2 regions of the Allohahella marinimesophila genome follow, and region 1 is predicted to be linked to the other one. Evidence: predicted binding sites of a transcription regulator. Region 1 holds the regulator's gene; the other holds the start of a gene.
What was found. Region 1 encodes FliA, which starts transcription of late flagellar genes. Its sites were predicted from a motif close to CTAAAGTTNNNNNNNNNNCNGCCGATA; they were not measured.

Region 1 (10,329 bases):
GGCTGCTCGACAAGGCGCCCCCCGCGAGACGACGGGCCACCGGCCTGAATCTGGTGCTCCACGCGCCTTCGAGAGGCTCGCTCAAATCTGGCACCGCGGTCACTTACCGCCAGGTGAGAGTTGGCGAAGTACTGGGTACGAGGCTCTCTCCCGAGGCCGATCGTGTGGAAATCTTCATCAATATCGATCGTCAATGGCAGTCGTTGGTCAATAGCAGCACCCGATTCTGGAATGCGAGTGGCTTCAAGCTGGAGGCCGGTCTCGTGTCCGGCCTGAGTATCGAAAGCGAGTCTGTCGAGAGTCTGCTCACCGGAGGCGTTGCCTTCTTCACGCCGCCTGGAAGCGGGGCGGAACCCGTCAAACAGAATGCTGCCTTCGCGCTGGCCGACAAGCCCAGGGAGCAGTGGCTGGATTGGCAGGACAAGCTGCCGCCGGTGAGGGCGAGCGATGCGCCCAGCGACCTTGAGGCGCCAGCACCACGGCCCGAAGACAAGGCGTCAAAGTTGCGCCGTGAAAAGCGTGGTCAATCTGGTCCGGCAGGCTAGGCCCGGCGTTAGCAAAGGCTTCTGCGAAAGCGGGAACGATTATTGCTGAGTACACCTCCAGGCGACACCCGTCGTCAATATTTTGTCCTGGAGGACTACAGCGAACATGTCGGCAACCCTCAACTTCGGCCAGTTAAAGGCGCTACAGCACGGCGGGCTGGGTATACCCGTCCTGCTGATGGCGCTGCTGGCGATGATGACGCTGCCGGTGCCGGCCTTCCTGCTCGATGTTCTGTTTACCTTCAACATCCTGCTCTCGCTGGTTGTGCTGCTCGTGTGTGTCTACGCCATGAGACCCATGGATTTCCCGGTTTTTCCAACCGTGCTGCTGGTCACGACGCTGCTGCGCCTGGCGTTGAACGTCGCCTCCACGCGTATCGTCCTGCTGGAAGGCCACGAGGGCGGAGACGCTGCAGGAAAGGTCATACAGGCTTTTGGAGAAGTGCTGATTGGTGGTAATTACGCGGTTGGTCTGATCGTCTTTGCCATCCTGATGATCATCAACTTCGCCGTTGTCACCAAAGGTGCCGGTCGCGTTTCGGAAGTCAGTGCCCGCTTTACCCTTGATGCCATGCCCGGCAAACAGATGGCTATCGATGCCGATCTCAACGCAGGTCTGATCGAAGCGGACGAAGCCAAGAAGCGTCGTGCAGACATCGCCACAGAAGCCGATTTTTATGGCTCGATGGATGGTGCTTCAAAATTCGTCAAGGGTGATGCCGTCGCCGGTATCCTGATTCTCGTCATCAACCTGCTCGGTGGCGTCGGCATCGGCATGATACAACACGATCTCACCTTCACTGATGCGATGCAGGTGTATGCACTGCTGACGATCGGTGATGGTCTGGTCGCCCAGATTCCTTCACTCTTGCTCTCAGTGGCAGCGGCCATCATGGTGACCCGCGTCAGTGCCAGCCAGGATATGGGTGGGCAGATCTTCAAGCAGCTCTTCGGTTCGGTGAAGGCGCTAGGTATCTCCTCAGCCATCCTCTTCATCATGGGTGTCATCCCAGGGATGCCACACTTCGCGTTCCTGTCACTTGCAGCGCTCGGCGGTGGCATCACCTACATGAACTGGAAGAAGTCGCAGGATGCGGAGTTGGTCGACGAGCTGCCCGCCGATGGTGCCCAGCGTCTGACAAAAGCAGGCGCGCCAGCCCAGTCCGGCCCGGTCGGTCGTATGGATCAGCCTGCACTGCCAGGCGCGAGTCAGGGCGCGGTCAACGATACCAAGGAGCTTGGCTGGGATGATGTGAGCCAGGTCGATATCGTCGGTCTCGAAGTGGGCTACCGTCTCATACCGCTGGTGGATAAATCGCAGGGCGGCCAGTTGCTCGGACGCATCAAGGGCGTGCGCAAGAAGTTGAGCCAGGAGCTTGGCTTCCTCATGCCATCGGTACACATTCGCGACAACCTCGACCTGATGCCGAACACCTACCGCATCACCCTGATGGGCGTCACCATCGCCGAGGCTGATATTCACCCTGATCGTGAAATGGCGATCAATCCCGGCCAGGTCTTCGGTAAGCTTGATGGTATTCAGACGACTGATCCTGCATTTGGCCTTGAGGCCATCTGGATCGACACCTCCAAGAAAGAGCAGGCACAGACTCTGGGTTATACCGTGGTCGATGCCAGCACCGTAGTCGCCACCCATCTCAATCAGATTCTCAGCAAGCATGCTCACGAACTGCTGGGTCATGAAGACGTGCAGAACTGGCTCGAACAGCTCGGCAAGCATTCCGAAAAGCTGGCGGAAGAGCTCGTGCCCAGCACGGTATCCGTCAGCCTGCTGCTGAAAGTGCTGCAGCAGTTGCTGCGTGAAGACGTGGCCATTCGGGACATGCGCAGTATTGCCGAAGCCATCATTGGTATCTCTCCGAAGACCCAGGATGCCGGCCAACTCACCAGCCATGTACGGGTTGCTCTGCGCCGCATGATCGTGCAGAACATCATCGGCCAGGAGAACGAGTTGCCGGTCATCACGCTGGATCCTGCCCTGGAACAGTTGTTGCTTAAGTCACTGCAGCAGACACAGCAGTCACAGGCCGGGGAAGACATTGGTCTCCTGCTCGAGCCAGGCATGATGGAGAAGTTGCAGACCTCTCTTCGTGATGCCGCCCAGCGTCAGGAGATGCTCGGCAAACCTGCGCTGCTGCTGGTGTCGCAGGCGCTGCGTCCAGCGATTGCACGCTTCGTGCGACTGGCGGTAGATCGGGTACATGTCCTGTCTTACCAAGAAATACCAGAGAGCAAACAGATTACGATCGTAGCGACGGTTTCCGGTTGATGAGGAGGCGGTCGAAGACAAACAGTGACCATATTTTGACGCACACGTGTTTACTTTGGGGTTGAGAGGAATCGAGATGAAACAGATGACGTTTGAAGCAGCGACCATGCAGCTTGCATTGAAGCGGATTCGTGACGAACTGGGCGAGGACGCCTCGATTCTCGGCACCTCGCGGACAGCAAGTGGTGTTCAGGTCATCGTTGGTATCGATGAGCCTGACAGTATGCAGCCTGTCGAAGCACCAGCACAGCAGCCTGTTGCACGCCGCCAGGATACCCGCCCACAGTTTGAACAGCAGCGCCAGGCCCGCCAGCCGGAACCCGCCTTCGCTCAGAGTCAGCCGGACTTCGCGCAGCATCGATCCGAGCAAATCCGTCGTCACCAGGAGCATGGCCACCAGGCACAGCGTCCAGCCGCTCAGCCCGCTCGCTGGCAGGGCGGCAATGCCGGTGCACGTCATAACGACACCACCCGCCATGCCGGGCACTCAGCGTCCTCCTTAAATGCACAGGCCTCTGCGGCACAGTCTGAAGTGCTCAAGGAAATGCAGCAGCAGATCGTCCGTCTCACGGAGTGGATGCAGCTGGGCAGCCAGCGCCCGGAGCAGCGCCATCCACTGGCGGTAAAACTCAGCGATATGGGTTTTTCGACCGACTATACCGATACCGTGCTCAAAAGTGCCCTGGCGACCAGCGCTACTGGCTCCAGCTTATCGCTTGAACATCTCATGAAGCATATCGCTGGCATGATCCCCACGGCAGACTTCAAGGTGGACGAAGCCACTGGCGTCTACGTCTTCGTTGGGGCATCCGGTACAGGTAAAACCACCACGATCGCCAAGATGGCTGCATTGCTGGCGAAGGCTGGCAGGGCAGGCGAGGTGGGTATTCTCAGTGTCGATCGCTATCGGGTCGGTGCAGCGGAACAGCTGCGCGCCTACGGGCGTCTGATGAAGATCACAGTGGATGTCGTAAGACCGGACGAGAGCCTGGGAGACGCACTTCAACGCTTCAGCAACAAGCAGCTGGTCCTGGTCGACACAGCGGGGCTGAGCCCGGCAGATCCCAACGCCAAGGCGCAGTTCAACGAGCTGTACCAGCTGGAGCAGAGCTCGGCGCATGTCCATACCGTTCTCGCAGTTTCAGCGACCCAGCATAGCAAGATCGTGAAATCCACCTATCATTACTACAGTCAGTTGCGCCCGAAGGTACTGATGGTGACCAAGGTCGATGAAGCAGCAGAGCTCGGCGAGGTGATCGAATTAGCCATACAAAACAATTTGCCAATCACCTACTATGCTGATGGACAGTCAATAATCAATCACTTGCATAAAGCGACAGGACCGAGCCTCATCAAGCAGGCATACCATCGGTCTCGTCAGCTGAAAACCGGTGACCCGATGGGAAGACAGAACGCAATATGAGCAGACCGAACTCAGTACAGGTCATCGCCGTTACCGGGGGAAAGGGTGGCGTTGGCAAAAGCAACGTCTCGATCAATCTCGGACTCGCCCTGACTGCACTGGGTCGACGGGTCGTGCTGCTCGATGCCGACCTCGGTTTGGCAAATCTCGACGTACTGCTCGGTCTCACGGCGAAACATAATATTGCGGATGTGCTCTCGGGAGAGCGCACTCTTGCGGAAATCATGGTCGAGGGACCAATGGGTATGCGCATCGTGCCGGCCTCATCCGGCACCCAGTACCTGACCCATCTATCGCCCATGCAACACGCAGGCCTGATTTCTGCCTTCAGCGAGATCAGCGACGATCTCGACGTGCTCATCATCGATACAGCAGCCGGTATTTCGGAAAGCGTACTGGCCTTCGTGCGTGCTGCACAGGAAGCCATTTTCGTCGTTACTGACGAACCGACTTCAATCACCGATGCCTACGCGTTGATGAAGCTCCTGAACCGCGACTACGATATGCACCGCTTCAGAATCCTGGCCAATATGGTCCGTTCGGAACAGGAAGGCCGTCACCTCTTCGGCAAGCTGACCCGAGTGACCGAGCGCTTTCTGGAGGTCGCTCTGCAGTACGTTGGCAGCATTCCCTTCGATGAAGCCGTGCGCAAGGCAGTGCAGCGACAACGCCCGGTATTCGAAGCCTATCCTCGTGCCAAGGCCTCGATCGCGTTCAGGGAGCTGGCGCAGAAAGTCGACAACTGGCCCTTGCCAACGACCCCTCGCGGTAATCTTGAATTCTTCATCGAGCGCCTGGTTCAGGCCTGAGCGGTGACGTACCCATTGATGGATCACAGGCATGTATCAGGCCCCGGCCTCGGATAAGTACAGCGCGCTGTTCGCACAGCATGGCGCGCTGGTGAAACGGATCGGCCATCATCTGCTTGGCCGGCTACCGGGTCACGTCCAGTTCGATGACCTGCTTCAGGTTGGCATGATGGGTCTGATCGAAGCCTTTCAGCGCTATGACAGTAGCCAGGGTGCCAGTTTCGAAACTTTTGCGGGTATCCGCATTCGCGGTGCCATGATGGATGAGGTGCGTCGAAACGACTGGGTGCCACGCTCCGTCCACCGTCGATCGCGCGAGATCAGTGAAGCCATTCGCAAGCTTGAAGCCCGTCTCGGTCGCGATGCCAATGATCAGGAGATCGCGACCGTTCTCGATATCAGCGTAGAAGAGTATCACGCCAGTCTGGCGGACTCAGCCACCGGCCATGTATTCAGCATTGATGAAATGCAGGCAAACAGCGAGCAGGCTGTCGATTTCGCTGATGACGAAGATGCGACGCCACACGCTCAGGTGCAGCGCGAGCAGATGCTGACATTGCTCAGCAAGGTCATCGATGCGCTGCCAGAAAGGGAAAAGCTCGTGGTCTCATTATATTACGACGAAGAGCTGAATCTGAAGGAGATTGGGCAAGTGCTTGAAATCAGCGAGTCGAGGGTCAGTCAGATCCTTTCTCAGGCGGTTCACCGCATCAAAAGCAGGGTCAGTCAACGCTAGCTTCGGGAGCTGCTTTCGGCGCTTCTCCGACACCGTCAGAAATCCGTGATCAAAACTGGATAGTCTGCGTTTGCAGACTAGACTGAGGTATAACTTTTCAGACAACTCTTCCGAGCTGGTCGAGTCCGGTTGAATCCTGCTTACCGTCCTTAAACGCCTTCGTGGAGGTAACCTTGGACAAGAACATGAAGATCCTCGTGGTCGATGATTTCTCAACAATGCGACGGATCATAAAGAATCTGCTGCGCGACCTCGGCTTCACCAACACTGAAGAAGCCGACGACGGGCAGACGGCGCTTCCGATGCTGAAAACCGGCAAGTTCGATTTTCTGGTGACCGACTGGAACATGCCTGGGATGACTGGGATCGAACTGCTCGGGCATGTCCGGGCAGACGAGAACCTGAAGTCACTGCCGGTACTCATGGTGACTGCGGAAGCAAAGCGCGACCAGATTGTTGCGGCGGCTCAGGCCGGGGTCAACGGCTATGTGGTCAAGCCTTTCACTGCGGCCGTGCTGAAAGAGAAGATCGAGAAGATTTTTGAGCGCATCGAATAACGCCGGCCGGCTCCGCAGACATAGTGAGGTAGCAGACATCATGGCGAACCCGGATATTGACGATACTCTGAGTCAGCAGGCGAACTCGCTCATGGAGCGGGTGTCGGCTGGTGATATGGATGGCGCCATGAAGGTGATCGGGCAGCTCAACGATACCCGTGACAGAACCCTGTATCTGGAAGTCGGCAAGCTGACGCGGACCTTGCACGATGCCATCCGTAATTTCCATATTGATATAAACAATCAGAAGAGCCAGGAAATTTCGACCATCTCGGATGCGTCTGACCGCCTGGCTTATGTAGTGACCAAGACCGACGAAGCGGCCAATCGCACGATGGACCTGGTAGAAGAAACCATGCCGCTGGCCACCACGGTAAAGCAGGAAGCTCATGAGCTGAAGAACGCCTGGGAGCGTCTTCGCCGTCGTGAAATGGATCCGTCCGAATTCAGGGAACTCTACAAGCGCATCGACCATTTTTTCGTGGATCTGGAAAGCAAGAGTGACCGAATCTATACCAATCTTTCAGACATATTGCTGACTCAGGACTTCCAGGATCTGACTGGTCAGGTCATCAAGAAGGTGACTGCGCTCATCACCGATGTGGAGGTCAATCTCGTCAAGCTTGTGGCTATGGCTGGCCAGGTGGACAAGATTACCGGCGTTGATCATGGGCTTTATGATGCTGACAAGGCGCACTCCCAGGATATGAAAGGGCACGGTCCGCAAATCAACACCGGATCCGCAAAATCCGCAGATGTCGTCAGTAATCAGGACGACGTCGACGATCTGCTATCCAGTCTGGGTTTTTAGGAGCTTTTTGAATGAGCTTTGATGCTGACGACGAAATCCTTCAGGATTTCCTGGTTGAAGCTGGAGAGATACTCGAAGCGCTCGGCGAGCAACTCGTCGAGCTCGAGCGGAACCCTGACGACAAGGAACTGCTTAACGCCATATTTCGTGGCTTCCATACCGTCAAGGGCGGTGCTGGCTTTCTGCAGCTCGATGCGCTGGTTGAATGCTGTCACGTAGCTGAAAACGTATTTGACCATCTTCGCAACGGCTTGTTGTCAGTCAACTCTGAGGTCATGGACGTCGTTCTGCAGGCGCTCGACGCCGTAAATGAAATGTTTGACCAGGTCAAGCGCGGCGAAGCCCCGCAGCCAGCCGATCCGGCTCTGATCCAGGGCCTTGCGGCTCTGCTCGAAGATGGGCCGAGTGAAGAGGCGCGTGCCGCAGAACTCGAGCAGTCCGCCGTCGTTGAGGAAGCGTCCACCAAGTCTGCAGTGAAGGGTGCGCCCGGCGACGAAATTTCTGATGAAGAATACGAAACCCTGCTTGATGCGCTGGATTCCGAGCAGAGCTCTCAGCATGCCAGTGCAGCTGCAGAACCGGCTACTGGCAAAGCTGTCGAGCCCAAGGCCAGTAACAGCGACGAGATTACCGACGACGAATTCGAAAACCTGCTCGATCAGCTGCACGGCGCAGGAAAATTTTCTGCCGATAAAGCCGCCTCGACTGCCAAACCGGAAAAGAACGCTGCGAAGACAGCCGAAAAGCCAGCTAAAGCCGACAAGGCTGCTGCGAAGCAGCCCGAGAAATCTGGCAGCAGTAACGACGAAATAACTGACGATGAGTTCGAGGCTCTGCTGGACGACCTGCACGGCAAGGGCAAGTTCAAGGCCGCTCCTGCAGCTGCCAGCGGTGACGTCGCGAAGCCGAATGATTCACAAGCGCCTGCGGCGGCCAATAGCGATCTGATCACTGATGATGAATTTGAAAAGCTGCTGGATGAACTGCATGGAGCAGGTAAGTCAGCGTCGGGTGCAAAATCTGCCAAGCCAACGGCTGCCAGGGCCCCAGCTGCGCAAGCGCCGGTAGCCAAGGCTGCGGCTGCGAAACCGCAGACGGCGCCAGCACCAAAACCTGCAGTGGCCGCCAGGCCAGCAGCGATTGACACGGATGATGATGGCGACAGTGCAAGATCGCCAGCGACCCAAGCTGCTGCCAAGGCAGCACCTAAGGACAGCGGTGGAATCGCGACCGAAACCACTGTCCGAGTCGATACCAAGCGGCTTGATGACATCATGAACATGGTGGGCGAGCTCGTGCTTGTCCGCAACCGGCTCAAACGGCTCGGTGAAGAGCTGGCTCATGAGAGCATGACCAAGGCGGTATCCAACCTCGATGTCGTGACCAGCGATCTTCAGTCGGCTGTCATGCAGACGCGTATGCAGCCGATCAAGAAGGTCTTCGGCCGCTTCCCGCGAGTCGTGCGCGATCTGGCGCGTCAATTGAAGAAGGAAATCAACCTCGAGCTCAAGGGAGAAGAAACCGATCTCGACAAGAATCTCGTCGAGGCCCTGTCGGACCCGCTCGTCCACCTGGTCAGAAATGCGGTCGATCACGGTATCGAGCGCCCTGAGGTGAGAGAGGCTGCAGGCAAGCCAAGAATTGGCCGGGTGTTGTTATCCGCCCAGCAGGAAGGTGATCACATTCTCCTGTTCATCGAAGACGATGGCGGTGGCATGGATCCTCACGTGCTGAGGCGCAAGGCAGTCGAGAAAAGCATCTACGACGAGGACGCTGCAGAGCGTCTGAGCGATAATGAAGCGTTCAACCTGATTTTTGCGCCAGGTTTTTCGACCAAGACTGAAATTTCCGATGTGTCCGGTCGTGGTGTTGGCATGGACGTGGTCAAGACCAAGATCACCCAGCTCAACGGCACACTGCAGGTCGAATCCGAGTTGGGTAAGGGCAGCCGCATCATCATCAAGGTGCCATTGACGCTGGCGATCATGCCAACGCTGATGGTCATGCTGGACCAACAGGCTTTCGCTTTCCCGCTGGTGAGCGTGGTCGAGATTTTCCACCTCGATCTGACCAAGACGAACATCGTCGATGGGCAGGAGTGCGTAGTAGTGCGCGAGAAGGTCTTCCCGCTGTTCCATATCAAGCGTTGGCTGGTACCGTCCTCACTCAGTCAGCCGCCAGCTCGCAGTGGCCATGTGGTCATCGTGGCCGTTGGCACCCGCAGGGTTGGACTAGTCGTTGACCAGTTGGTCGGGCAGGAAGAAGTGGTCATCAAGCCCCTTGGCAAGATGCTACACGGTACCGCAGGTATGGCGGGCGCTACGATCACAGGTGACGGAAGAATCGCACTCATCCTGGATATTCCGAGCCTGTTGGGCCGGTATTCGAAGCAGAGCAAGAGTTATATCAGGCCGAAATTTGCGGCCATAGACGCGGACGAGCCGGATGATCAGCCAGATGGTGTCCTCAAGGCATCAGCTGGCTAAAGTGGTTTCAGATGGCAGTTAAACTTCTCATATGTGACGACTCAGCCTTCTTCAGAAACCGGCTCAAGAGCCTGTTGAGCCAGGATCCTGATATTCAGGTGGTCGGTATTGCCGAGCACGGGGCCATGGGCGTTGAGATGGCCCGCAATCTGAAGCCCGATGTCATCACCATGGACTATGAGATGCCGGTCATGGATGGTATCTCTGCCGTCAGGCTGATCATGGCCGAACGACCTGTTCCCATTCTCATGTTTTCTTCACTGACCTACGAGGGTGCAAGAGTCACCTTCGACGCCCTCGAAGCGGGTGCGGTAGATTTTCTGCCAAAGAGCTTCGAGGATCTGACTTCCAATTCTGCAAACCTTGCCAAGCTGCTGAGCGTCCGTATCAAGGGGCTGGCCCGCAAAACAGGTCTGGCTGATGGTGCGACTGCAGCCCCACCCGTAAAATCCGGGCGAATTACTGGTACGGCGAGGCCTGCAGCACAAGCCTCGCCTGAACCTGTACCCGTCTCCACCGCTCCCAAAATTGCGCCTTTCAGACCTGCGCCGCCTGCGCACGAGCGTGCCAGCATCACCGAAAGACCAAAGCCAGAACGCGTTCCGGTTGAGCGGGGATCGACCGAACGCGGCCCCTTGGAAAAGAACGGCAGCCTAGATCGCAGCACCTTCG
Region 2 (10,329 bases), on a different contig from region 1:
TACGATCCATAGATCCAGCACTGCCAAGTGCCTTCATTTTTTATGCTTGTTTTAAAAACCACGTTACGGATTGCAATGGCGGTTTTTACTGCACACGAATGCTAACTTACGGCGAAATTGTCGCAAGCGACTTTCCTACTTTTTCTATACTACTTTAAATCAAGCATACGCGCGCGGGCGCATCAGGGAGCTTCAGAAAGCTCGAATGCACTGTGTAGCGCACGTACGGCCAATTCGAGATACTTTTCATCCACTACGACTGACACCTTGATTTCGGATGTCGAAATCATCTGTATGTTGATGCCCTCTTTATAAAGCGCCTCGAACATCTTGCTGGCTACGCCGGCATGCGAGCGCATACCTACGCCCACGATAGAGACTTTCGCGATCTTCTTGTTACCGCGAACGGCCTTAGCTTCCAGAGAACCTTTGAGGCCTTCGAGAATGCCGAGTGCCTTTTCATAGTCGTTACGATGCACTGTGAAGGTAAAGTCGGTCTTCTGATCGTCGCCTACGTTCTGCACGATCATATCGACTTCGACATTGGCTTCGCTGATCGGCGTCAGAATGCGCGCAGCCACACCAGGAATGTCCGGCACCCCTGTCAACGTCAACTTGGCTTCGTCGCGGTTGAATGCTATGCCGGATACGACTGGCTGTTCCATGCTTTCTCCATCTTTTCGAATTTTCTTTTCTACAGGGCCATCAGTAGTGATCAGAGTCCCCGGGCCTTCCTCAAAGCTTGAGAGTACTCTGAGCGGCACATTGTACTTACCAGCAAACTCCACTGCACGAATCTGCAGCACCTTTGAGCCCAGGCTCGCCATTTCCAGCATTTCCTCGAAGGTAATGCTGGTCAGACGACGGGCTGAGTCGACGACCCGTGGGTCGGTGGTGTATACACCGTCGACATCGGTATAGATATGACACTCGTCGGCATCCAGGGCTGCTGCCAGTGCAACGCCAGTCGTGTCGCTGCCACCACGGCCGAGGGTTGTAATATTGCCCTGCTCGTCTACGCCCTGAAAACCAGCAACGATGACGACATTGCCGCGCGCCAGATCTGCACGAATGGCAGCATCATCAATGGAGAGAATCCGCGCCTTGCTATAGGCGTTGTCAGTCAGAATCCTGACCTGCGACCCTGTATAGGACCGGGCATTGACCCCGATCTTCTGCAGCGCAATGGCCAAGAGGGCTATCGTCACCTGTTCGCCGGTAGACAGCAGAACGTCAAGCTCACGCTCGGAAGGCCTGTCGTTCAATTCCTGAGACAGTCCTATGAGCCGATTGGTTTCGCCCGACATGGCAGAGACCACGACAACCAGGTCATGGCCCTCCTCTCGGCATCGCTTGATCTTGTCGGCCACCTTGGCGATCCGCTCCACGGTGCCGACCGAGGTCCCACCGTATTTATGTACATATAAACCCATTACTGATGATTACCTGAGCTGATGGTGAATGAAAATAGTTCCAAGCCGCGCCCAATGCCAGATCTTATTCAGAAATCTGCTGCTTCAACCAGGCTTCCACTGCTGCGAAAGCTTCGTCCAATTTGGCGGAGTCGCCGCCTCCGCCCTGGGCCATGTCCGGCCGGCCGCCGCCCTTTCCGCCCATGACAGCAGTCATCTGTTTGATGACATCACCGGCTTTGACCGTCGCGCTGAGTGCCTTGGTCACACCAGCTACCAGCGCCATGGCTCCATCGTCTTCCGAAGCCAGAACAACCACGCCCTGCCCCAGCTTGTTCTTCAACTGATCGGCCGTTTCCATGAGCGTCTTGCGATCCGCGCCATCGATTGAGGCCATAAGATAGCTGATGTCGCCATGCTTTTTCGCCTGGGCCAGCAAGTCGTCTCCCGCCTGCGAAGCCGCCTGGGACTTCAGCTGGCCAAGCTGCTTTTCCAACGCTTTCTGGCGATCCATAACGGTGGACAGCTGCTCACAGACCTTGTCAGGACTTGTCTTCAGAAGTCCAGCAGCAGCTCTGAGACTCGCAAGCGCTTCGGCTGCATGACGATCTGCACCAGCGCCGGTGACAGCCTCCACGCGTCTAACGCCGGAGGCAATGGCTGACTCACTGGTGATAATCAGATGACCAATATCACCGGTGCGACGCACATGGGTACCGCCACAAAGCTCGATACTGAAGGGCGCACCTCTTTCATCTGTTTCCCCCATTTCCAGCACGCGCACCTGCTCGCCGTATTTTTCACCAAACAGCGCCATTGCGCCCCTGCTTCGTGCAGCGGCAATCGACATCTCTTCGGTGTGAACAGGGGTATTCGCCCTGATCTGCGAGTTGACCATATGATTCACGGCTGTCAGTTCTTCGTCGCTGATGGACTCGAAATGGGTAAAGTCGAAACGCAGGCGCTCGGAGTTTACCAGTGAGCCCTTCTGTTGCACATGCTCGCCGAGCACTTTGCGCAGTGCGGCATGTAGCAGGTGAGTCGCCGAATGATTGGCCGCTGTGGCGCTGCGCAAACTCCCGTCGACTCGCGCCGTGACGACCGAATCCACGCGAAAGGCGCCTTTCAGCACAACGCCCAGATGCAGCACACTGTCCTGCAGCCTACGGGTATCACGGACTTCAAACAGGGAGCCATCGTTGCTTTCCATGAAACCACAGTCGCCGATCTGGCCGCCTGACTCACTATAAAACGGCGTCTGGTCCAGAATGATCTGAAGATCGCAGTCGGTATCTGCATCCGCAACGGAGATACGTTCGCCATCACAGATGATGGCCTTGATGCTGGCTTGCGTATGGAGTGACTCATAACCTACGAAGCTGGTCGCCTCACCCTCTGCAGCGGCAGAGTAATCGGTATTGAAAGAGCTGGCTGCACGGGCTCGTTGCCGCTGCACTTCCATTTCTTCTTCGAAGCCGGTCTTGTCCAGCTCCAGGCCCCTCTCCCTTGCGATATCATTAGTCAGATCCAAGGGAAAACCATAGGTGTCGTAAAGCGTGAAAACAGTCTTGCCTGGAATGAGACTGGAATCCAGGCGCTCGATTTCGGCCTCGAGCAGTCGCAAGCCCTTATCGAGCGTACGGCTGAATTGTGCTTCCTCATTGGCCAGGATCCGACTGATCATTTCCTCGCCACGTTGCAGCTCCGGGTAGGCTGTGCCCATTTCGAGTACAAGTGGTTTGACGAGGCGGGAGAAGAAGCCTTCGGAAAAGCCGAGCTTGTGCCCATGCCTCACCGCTCGGCGAATGATTCTTCGAAGAACGAAACCGCGGTTTTCGTTGGATGGCGTGATGCCATCAGCTATCAGGAAGGCGCAGGACCGAATGTGATCCGCTATGACCCGCATCGAAGCCTGACCGACGAGTTCATCGACCTCGGCAGTAATCGAATTGTTTTCCTGCTTGAGCAGCCTGGCAGCAGCCGTGAGCAGGTTGACGAACAGATCGATCTCATAGTTAGAGTGTACGTCCTGCAGCACCGCAGCTACCCGTTCCAGCCCCATACCTGTATCTACAGAAGGCTTGGGTAATGGCTCCATCGTCCCGTCCGCCTGGCGATTGAACTGCATGAATACGACGTTCCAGATTTCGATGAAACGATCGCCATCTTCTTCTGGACTCCCCGGCGGCCCGCCAGGAATATCAGCACCATGGTCATAGAAAACTTCAGTACAGGGTCCACAGGGGCCGGTATCGCCCATTTGCCAGAAGTTGTCCGACTCGTAGCGTTCGCCCTTGTCACCGATGCGAATGATGCGCGCCTCCGGAACACCGATCTTGTCACGCCAGATTGCAAAGGACTCGTCATCTTCGGAATAGACAGTGACTGTCAAACGATCTGCGGACAGACCCAGCCATTCCTTTGACGTCAGAAACTCCCAGGCGAACGCAATGGCGTCTTCCTTGAAATAGTCACCGAAGCTGAAGTTACCAAGCATTTCGAAAAAGGTGTGGTGGCGTGCGGTATAGCCGACATTGTCCAGGTCGTTATGCTTGCCGCCAGCCCGGACACACTTCTGAGCACTGGCCGCGCGATTATAAGACCGCTTTTCCCTGCCCAGGAACAGATCCTTGAACTGGTTCATGCCGGCATTGGTAAACAGCAGAGTGGGATCCTCTGCAGGAACGAGCGAGCTGCTGCTGACGACTTCATGTTGTCTCGCAGCGAAATAATCGAGGAACGACTGACGGAGTTCGGTAGTTTTCATGGCCAGGTCTTTGGTTGAAATGCTTGCATATGAAAGCGCCCGACACACAGGCCGGGCAGCCAATTAATGTAGCATAGTCAAACCTGCGTCACTAGACCCTAGCCAAGTCACCAGAATCTAGCCAGCAGTGAGCTTTTCACCAGTCGAGCGCATGAAACTCAGGAAATCTGCAAAGGCGTCAGGCTCTGGAGCCTGGCCTGACAACGGGGCAGCGCCATCTTCTCCAGCTGGGGCTGCGACGGGCACGGAGATCGCACCCTGTTCATACAAGGCTTTGGCCGATGCTTCCACAAAATCAAGCAGGCCAGCGCCATCGTTGAGCGCCTCCGCCGACTCCAGTGCAGACCGGAGGTTCTCGATAAAGCGAGCCAGTGGCGAAAAGTCATTGGCCGGCAGCGCAGGCTCGGCTGCTGACTGTCCTTTAACGGGCTGCGCGCTGGCGCCGCTTTCGTAGGCCTGGCTGATCGAAGAGTACGAGACCGACGAGAGGTTGACGGCAAAGGAGGCGATCTCGCCCATATCGACGTCGAGCGAGAGCGCTTTGTCAAAAGCTGCCTGCATATCGCCGGCGAAAAAGTCATTGGCCACTGAGTCGATCTGTTTGAGGAATCCACCGATTGCCTCGAGCTCGCCCTCGTCGAGTTGTCCTTCGACGTCCAGCATGAACTGCTTGCCAGAGACGCCCTGCAGGACTTCCTGAAGACTACCGCCATTAGCCTTGATTTCCGCTGAAGCCGCGGCAACCTGGCTCAATGACAGCTTCACAGTGTCTCCATCACGAGTCTTCAACTGGATGACTGAACTTTCAGCGCGCAAAAAGTCCGAGCGTTCAGTAACAGCACCACCGACAGAACGGGGCGCAGCGAGTGAAGCAGTCTCGGCAATGTCACGCGTCTGCGGCAGCCGACCAGCAATGTTATCGGCCACCTGGGCGAAACCCTTTTGCACTGCGGCATAGCCAGCGTCGATGGCCTTTTCCAGCTGACCGTCGTCGCTCGGCAGAAAACCTCTGGCCTTCAATTCCTCACGGGCTTCACCATAGCCCTGCTCCACGCCGGCTCTGGCCTGCTGCAACATCGCGTCCAGACGCTCCGGGCTTGCGCCGTCAGCTTTGGCGAGCGCAATGCGCTTTTCGACGAAACCCAGAATCGTACCTGCGACCTTGTCAGGCGATGGGATATTATCTGACTCCCCAGCTTTGCCGTAGCCGCCCGGACTGACGCTGGCTCCCATTCGCGGAAGGCTCGGCTCCGCCACAGTAGCGCCACCCATGGCTCGGTCGACCCTGCGTACGATGAGTTCAGCTGCAAATGCACCCGGTCTGCGTCCTTCACTCAGTGCCGCGTAGCCCTTTTCCAGTGCCGCAGTCATATCCCCGCCGGACAGCGCAGGCTTTGCACTGCCTGCCGGGCTCTCTGCTGGATTGACGGGAGAAGCCTGCCCATTGACCCTGACGCTGGGCATTTGACGCAGACCATCTGAAAACAGGCGATCGAATGACGAATTGAAAAGTTGATTGTTCATCTGCCGGGCCATCCTGAATGATGCTCGCACGGGAAAGGACACCGTACTCATAGAAAATATGCTAATAAAGGTATCGGCGGCACGATTCAAAACTTTAGCGAAAGCCCCCAAAACATTGTTAACATGCTGCAATACACGATCGGCAGTATGGAACGGGCTGAGTTGATACCGCCTGCCGCTGCTGGCGAATCTGACTCAAGGTGAAGCTCCTGTATCATGCCTGCACCAACTGTTGAAGCGACGCGCAAGGCGCCGCTCCCCCGCCGTTTCGCGGCCATGTTTTACGACTTCCTTCTGTGTCTGGCGCTGGCGCTGGCCACTACTGCCTTTTATGTGGCGGTCAAGGGATGGTGGATTGGTCGCGAAGCACTCGATGCACAAGTTGAAGCGGGAACGCTGAGTCAGGGGCCTGTACTGACAATACTGCTGTTACTGGTGGTGACCCTCTTTTTCTGCTATTTCTGGACCCGAACAGGCCAGACGCTCGGCATGCAGGCCTGGAAGGTTCAGATTCTCACCCGGGATGGACGATTGCCTACCCTCGCCCAGTCACTTATGCGACTGGCCGGGGCGACCCTGTCGTTTGCCGTGTTCGGCGCTGGATATTTCTGGATGCTGTTCGATCGTGAACAACTCACCTGGCACGAGCGAATCTCCGGCACCCATACCGTTTTTCGCGATCATAAAAAAGAGCAGTCCAGCGCCTGGAGGCAAGTGAATTGACCAGTGACTCATCATTGAAGCTCGATGTACGTGATGTCCATAAACGGTTTGGCAATCTCGAGGTCCTCAAGGGCATCTCTCTCACCGCCAGCAGCGGCGATGTGATTTCCATGATCGGTTCATCCGGATCGGGCAAGAGCACCTTCCTTCGCTGCATCAACCTCTTGGAAATACCCACCTCTGGCGAGCTCTATCTCAGCGGTGAACAGGTCCAATTCACGGCAGCCTCCGGCAGTTCCGAACGCAAGCCCAAGGACAGCAAGCAGGTCACCAGGCTTCGCGCAAAACTCTCCATGGTTTTCCAGTCTTTCAACCTCTGGTCACATATGACCGTGATGGAAAATATCTGTGCCGCACCGGTTCATGTGCTTGGTCTATCGAAGAAGGAAGCCAGAACCCGTGCCGAACATTACCTGCAACAGGTAGGCATCTGGGAGCGGCGGGATTACTACCCCAACCACATGAGCGGTGGTCAGCAACAGCGCGCAGCCATCGCCCGAGCCCTGGCAATGGAGCCAGAAGTCATGCTCTTCGACGAACCTACCTCAGCCCTCGACCCAGAACTGGTTGGCGAGGTTCTGAAAGTCATGCGGAATCTGGCTGAGGAAGGTCGGACCATGATCGTGGTCACCCATGAGATGGCGTTCGCAAAAGATGTATCGAACAAGGTCCTGTTTCTCCACGAGGGACTGATCGAAGAAGAAGGCCACCCCTCGAAGGTACTGGTGAACCCGGATTCCGAGCGGGTAAAAGGCTTTCTGAGTCGAACGTATTGACACTGCCCCAGCCTGCCCTGACGAACAATCGGACAGCAAATATTTACAAGGCCGTATAGATAAGCGTATTTTTGAACGCGTGCGAACTTCAACCGGTCTAGAAGAAAGGAACTACTCATGAATAGTAAAAAATTCCTCGCAGGCGCTCTGTTGGCCACCTCACTCGTGTCCGGGCCAATCATGGCCAAAGAGTGGAAGGAAGTCCGAATCGCGGTCGATGTGCCTTACGAACCATTCGAATTCAAGAAGCCTGACGGCACCTTGACTGGCTTCGAAGTGGACCTGGGTAATGCCGTTTGCGCTGATCTCGAGTGGAAATGCGAGTGGGTCATTCAGGCCTGGGATGGGATGATTCCAGGACTGATGACGCGCAAGTTCGACGCCATCATGTCATCAATGTCAATCACTGAAGAGCGGGCCAAGCAGGTTGCTTTCAGCGAGCCATACTACAATACGCCAAGCGCGTGGTTCGGCAAGCAGTCTGACAGCAAGATGGACGTGACATCCAAGGACGCGCTGAAGGGCAAGACCCTAGGCGCCCAGCGCGGTACGATTCAAGACGATTACATCACTGAAGAGTTCGGCGATGTTGCCGAGATAAAGCGATACAGCACTGCCGACGATCTGGTACTTGATCTCAAGGGCGGACGTCTCGATCTCGTGTTTCTTGACTACCCGGTTGGTGATGAAACGGTCACTACCGACAAGAATTACGCTCAGATTGGTGAGCAGATCAAACTGGGCGACGGTATTGGCGTAGCCATGAGAAAGCGCGACACGGATCTTGCTGAGGCATTCAACAAATCCCTGGCCAAGCTCAAGGAAAATGGCACCTACGACGAAATCATGAAGAAGTACTTCGATTACGATATCAAGATGTAAGTAGCTCCGGCCGGTAACATGGCGTTGCCGGCCGGCTCCCACCTGAAGCGAGCGTCATGTTTGAATATCTCTTTGACTTCAAGGGCTATGGTCCAGAGCTGTTACGTGGCGCCTTCCTTACTGCCCAACTTGCCGGCCTCTCCCTCTTGCTTGCGCTCGTACTTGGCCTGGCTGGTGCTGCTGCAAAACTCTCTTCCAGCAGAGCTGCACGAGGCATAGCCCTTACTTATACCACCCTGATTCGCGGCGTGCCCGATCTCGTCATGATGATGCTGATCTTTTATGGCGGTCAGGCGCTTCTCAATATGCTGTCTGACTTCGTATACAACGAGTGGGACATCGACTTCTTCATCAATGTCGACCAGTTCATTGCTGGTGTACTGTCCATTGGCTTCATCTTCGGTGCCTACATGGCCGAAACCTTCCGGGGCGCCTTCCTGGCCGTGCCTGATGGGCAGCTGGAAGCGGGCCGAGCTTATGGCATGAGTGAATGGCAGGTATTCCGGCGTATCATGGTACCTCAGATGATCCGGCATGCCATTCCTGGTGTAGGCAACAATTGGCTCGTCATGCTGAAGACCACGGCACTGGTGTCGATTATCGGCCTGACCGACATTGTTCGTGTGGCCAGTGAAGCCTCCAAGTCGCTCCACCTGCCCTTCAAGTTTTTTATCCCCGTCGTCCTGTTTTATCTGCTGATGACGCTGGTATCCGAACTCTTCCTCAAGTATCTGTCTCGACGTTATAGCGTCGGCGTGCGTGAGGTGGCCTGATGGAATGGTTAGAAGGTCTGCTGGCCGGCAACGACATCTTCACGATGCAAACGCTGTCTGAATACGGCACAGGGCTGATCAACACCCTTCAGCTTGTCGTATTGTCTATCATACTGGGACTTCTGCTTGCACTTCCGCTGGCACTGATGCGCGCCTCGAAACGCTTCTGGGTCAGCCAGCCGGTGCAGGTCTTTACCTATATCTTTCGCGGCACACCGCTGCTGGTGCAGTTGTACATCATCTATTACGGTTCCAGCTTCGTCCTGATCGACACGCCGCTCTGGTTCATGTTCAAAGACGCCTTCATTCCTGCCCTGCTGGCCTTTACCCTGAACACAGCCGCCTATACCACCGAGATCATCCGTGGCGCCATCGTGGCCACTCCGGCGGGAGAACTGGAAGCAGCAAAAGCTTATGGCATGAACTACTGGACGAGAACGCGTTGTGTTGTCTTGCCGAGCGCTTTCAGGCGCGCGCTTCCAGCCTATACCAACGAAGTGATCTTCATGCTTCACGCCAGCGCAGTGGCCTTCACTGTCACCATTCTCGACTTGACGGGCGCAGCGTATCTTATCTATTCGCGCTTTTACGCGCCCTTCTCTGCTTTTATATTCGTTGCCTGTATCTATCTCTGCCTGACATTCTCCATCATCATGCTGTTCCGAAAAATTGAGTTCCGAATGCTGGCGCATTTGCGTCCGCGAACGGAGGCCTGAACCATGCCTGCGTTTCTGAGTGCTGCGTTGAAGCCTTTCGCGAGCTCTTTTCGCTGGCAGGGCCACGGCATCCTGGAGTGGACGCCACCAGAATCCTTGACCGCTACTCAAGAGATTTTTGTGATCAGCGCTGGCATTCACGGCAACGAAACGGCGCCCGTCGAGCTGCTCGACCAGCTCGTTGACGAGTTCGTACAGTCAGAAAAAGCGGCCGCGCCCTGTCTTTTCCTGCTCGGCAATCTGGAAGCCATGCAAACTCAGCAACGCTTTATAGGCACCAATCTCAACCGATTGTTCGGGCCGGACAGTGAGTCTGCGCCAATCGCCACCGGGAACACCGCAGCGGCACGTGAGCAGCATCGGGCGAGAACCCTGCAACTCGCAGTGCGCTGTTTTCAGGCTCGGCACTCCGACAGACTCATGATCCATCTGGATCTGCACACAGCGATCCGGCGCTCAGAGTTCACCCGGTTTGCCATTCTGCCACCAGAGAACGATCCATCTGAACGCTTACCTGATACAGCATTGCTGAATCCATTGCTGGTGGCTGCGGGTATGCAGGCCTGTGTCCGACATCAGGAGTCAGGATCCACTTTCAGTGGCTGGACTGCGAGAGAGTTCAGAGCTGTCTCAGCCACTCTGGAATTGGGACAGGTACAGGCATTTGGAGAAAATGATCTCAGCGTGCTGGATGAGATCAGGCAGACCATGAGCCTGTGTTGCAGTGCAGAGGCCAGACAGGGCCGCTCACTCGAG

Region 2: a site for FliA is predicted at 5,775-5,801, ahead of ABD735_RS14215 (DUF5610 domain-containing protein). Genes of this name have one in related genera too.

The regions. Positions count from the first base shown of each region.
Region 1 covers NZ_BAABBO010000001.1:465,713-476,041, forward strand. Annotated here, with positions in the region: gene ABD735_RS02065 (PqiB family protein) at 1-545, shown strand, start outside; gene flhA (flagellar biosynthesis protein FlhA) at 652-2,835, shown strand; gene flhF (flagellar biosynthesis GTPase FlhF) at 2,912-4,258, shown strand; gene ABD735_RS02080 (MinD/ParA family protein) at 4,255-5,067, shown strand; gene ABD735_RS02085 (RNA polymerase sigma factor FliA) at 5,099-5,803, shown strand; gene cheY (chemotaxis response regulator CheY) at 5,989-6,360, shown strand; gene ABD735_RS02095 (protein phosphatase CheZ) at 6,401-7,171, shown strand; gene ABD735_RS02100 (chemotaxis protein CheW) at 7,183-9,657, shown strand; gene ABD735_RS02105 (protein-glutamate methylesterase/protein-glutamine glutaminase) at 9,669-10,329, shown strand, end outside.
Region 2 covers NZ_BAABBO010000012.1:72,507-82,835, forward strand. Annotated here, with positions in the region: gene ABD735_RS14205 (aspartate kinase) at 183-1,433, opposite strand; gene alaS (alanine--tRNA ligase) at 1,498-4,179, opposite strand; gene ABD735_RS14215 (DUF5610 domain-containing protein) at 4,297-5,703, opposite strand; gene ABD735_RS14220 (RDD family protein) at 5,920-6,426, shown strand; gene ABD735_RS14225 (ABC transporter ATP-binding protein) at 6,423-7,202, shown strand; gene ABD735_RS14230 (transporter substrate-binding domain-containing protein) at 7,320-8,084, shown strand; gene ABD735_RS14235 (ABC transporter permease) at 8,141-8,857, shown strand; gene ABD735_RS14240 (ABC transporter permease) at 8,857-9,573, shown strand; gene ABD735_RS14245 (succinylglutamate desuccinylase) at 9,577-10,329, shown strand, end outside.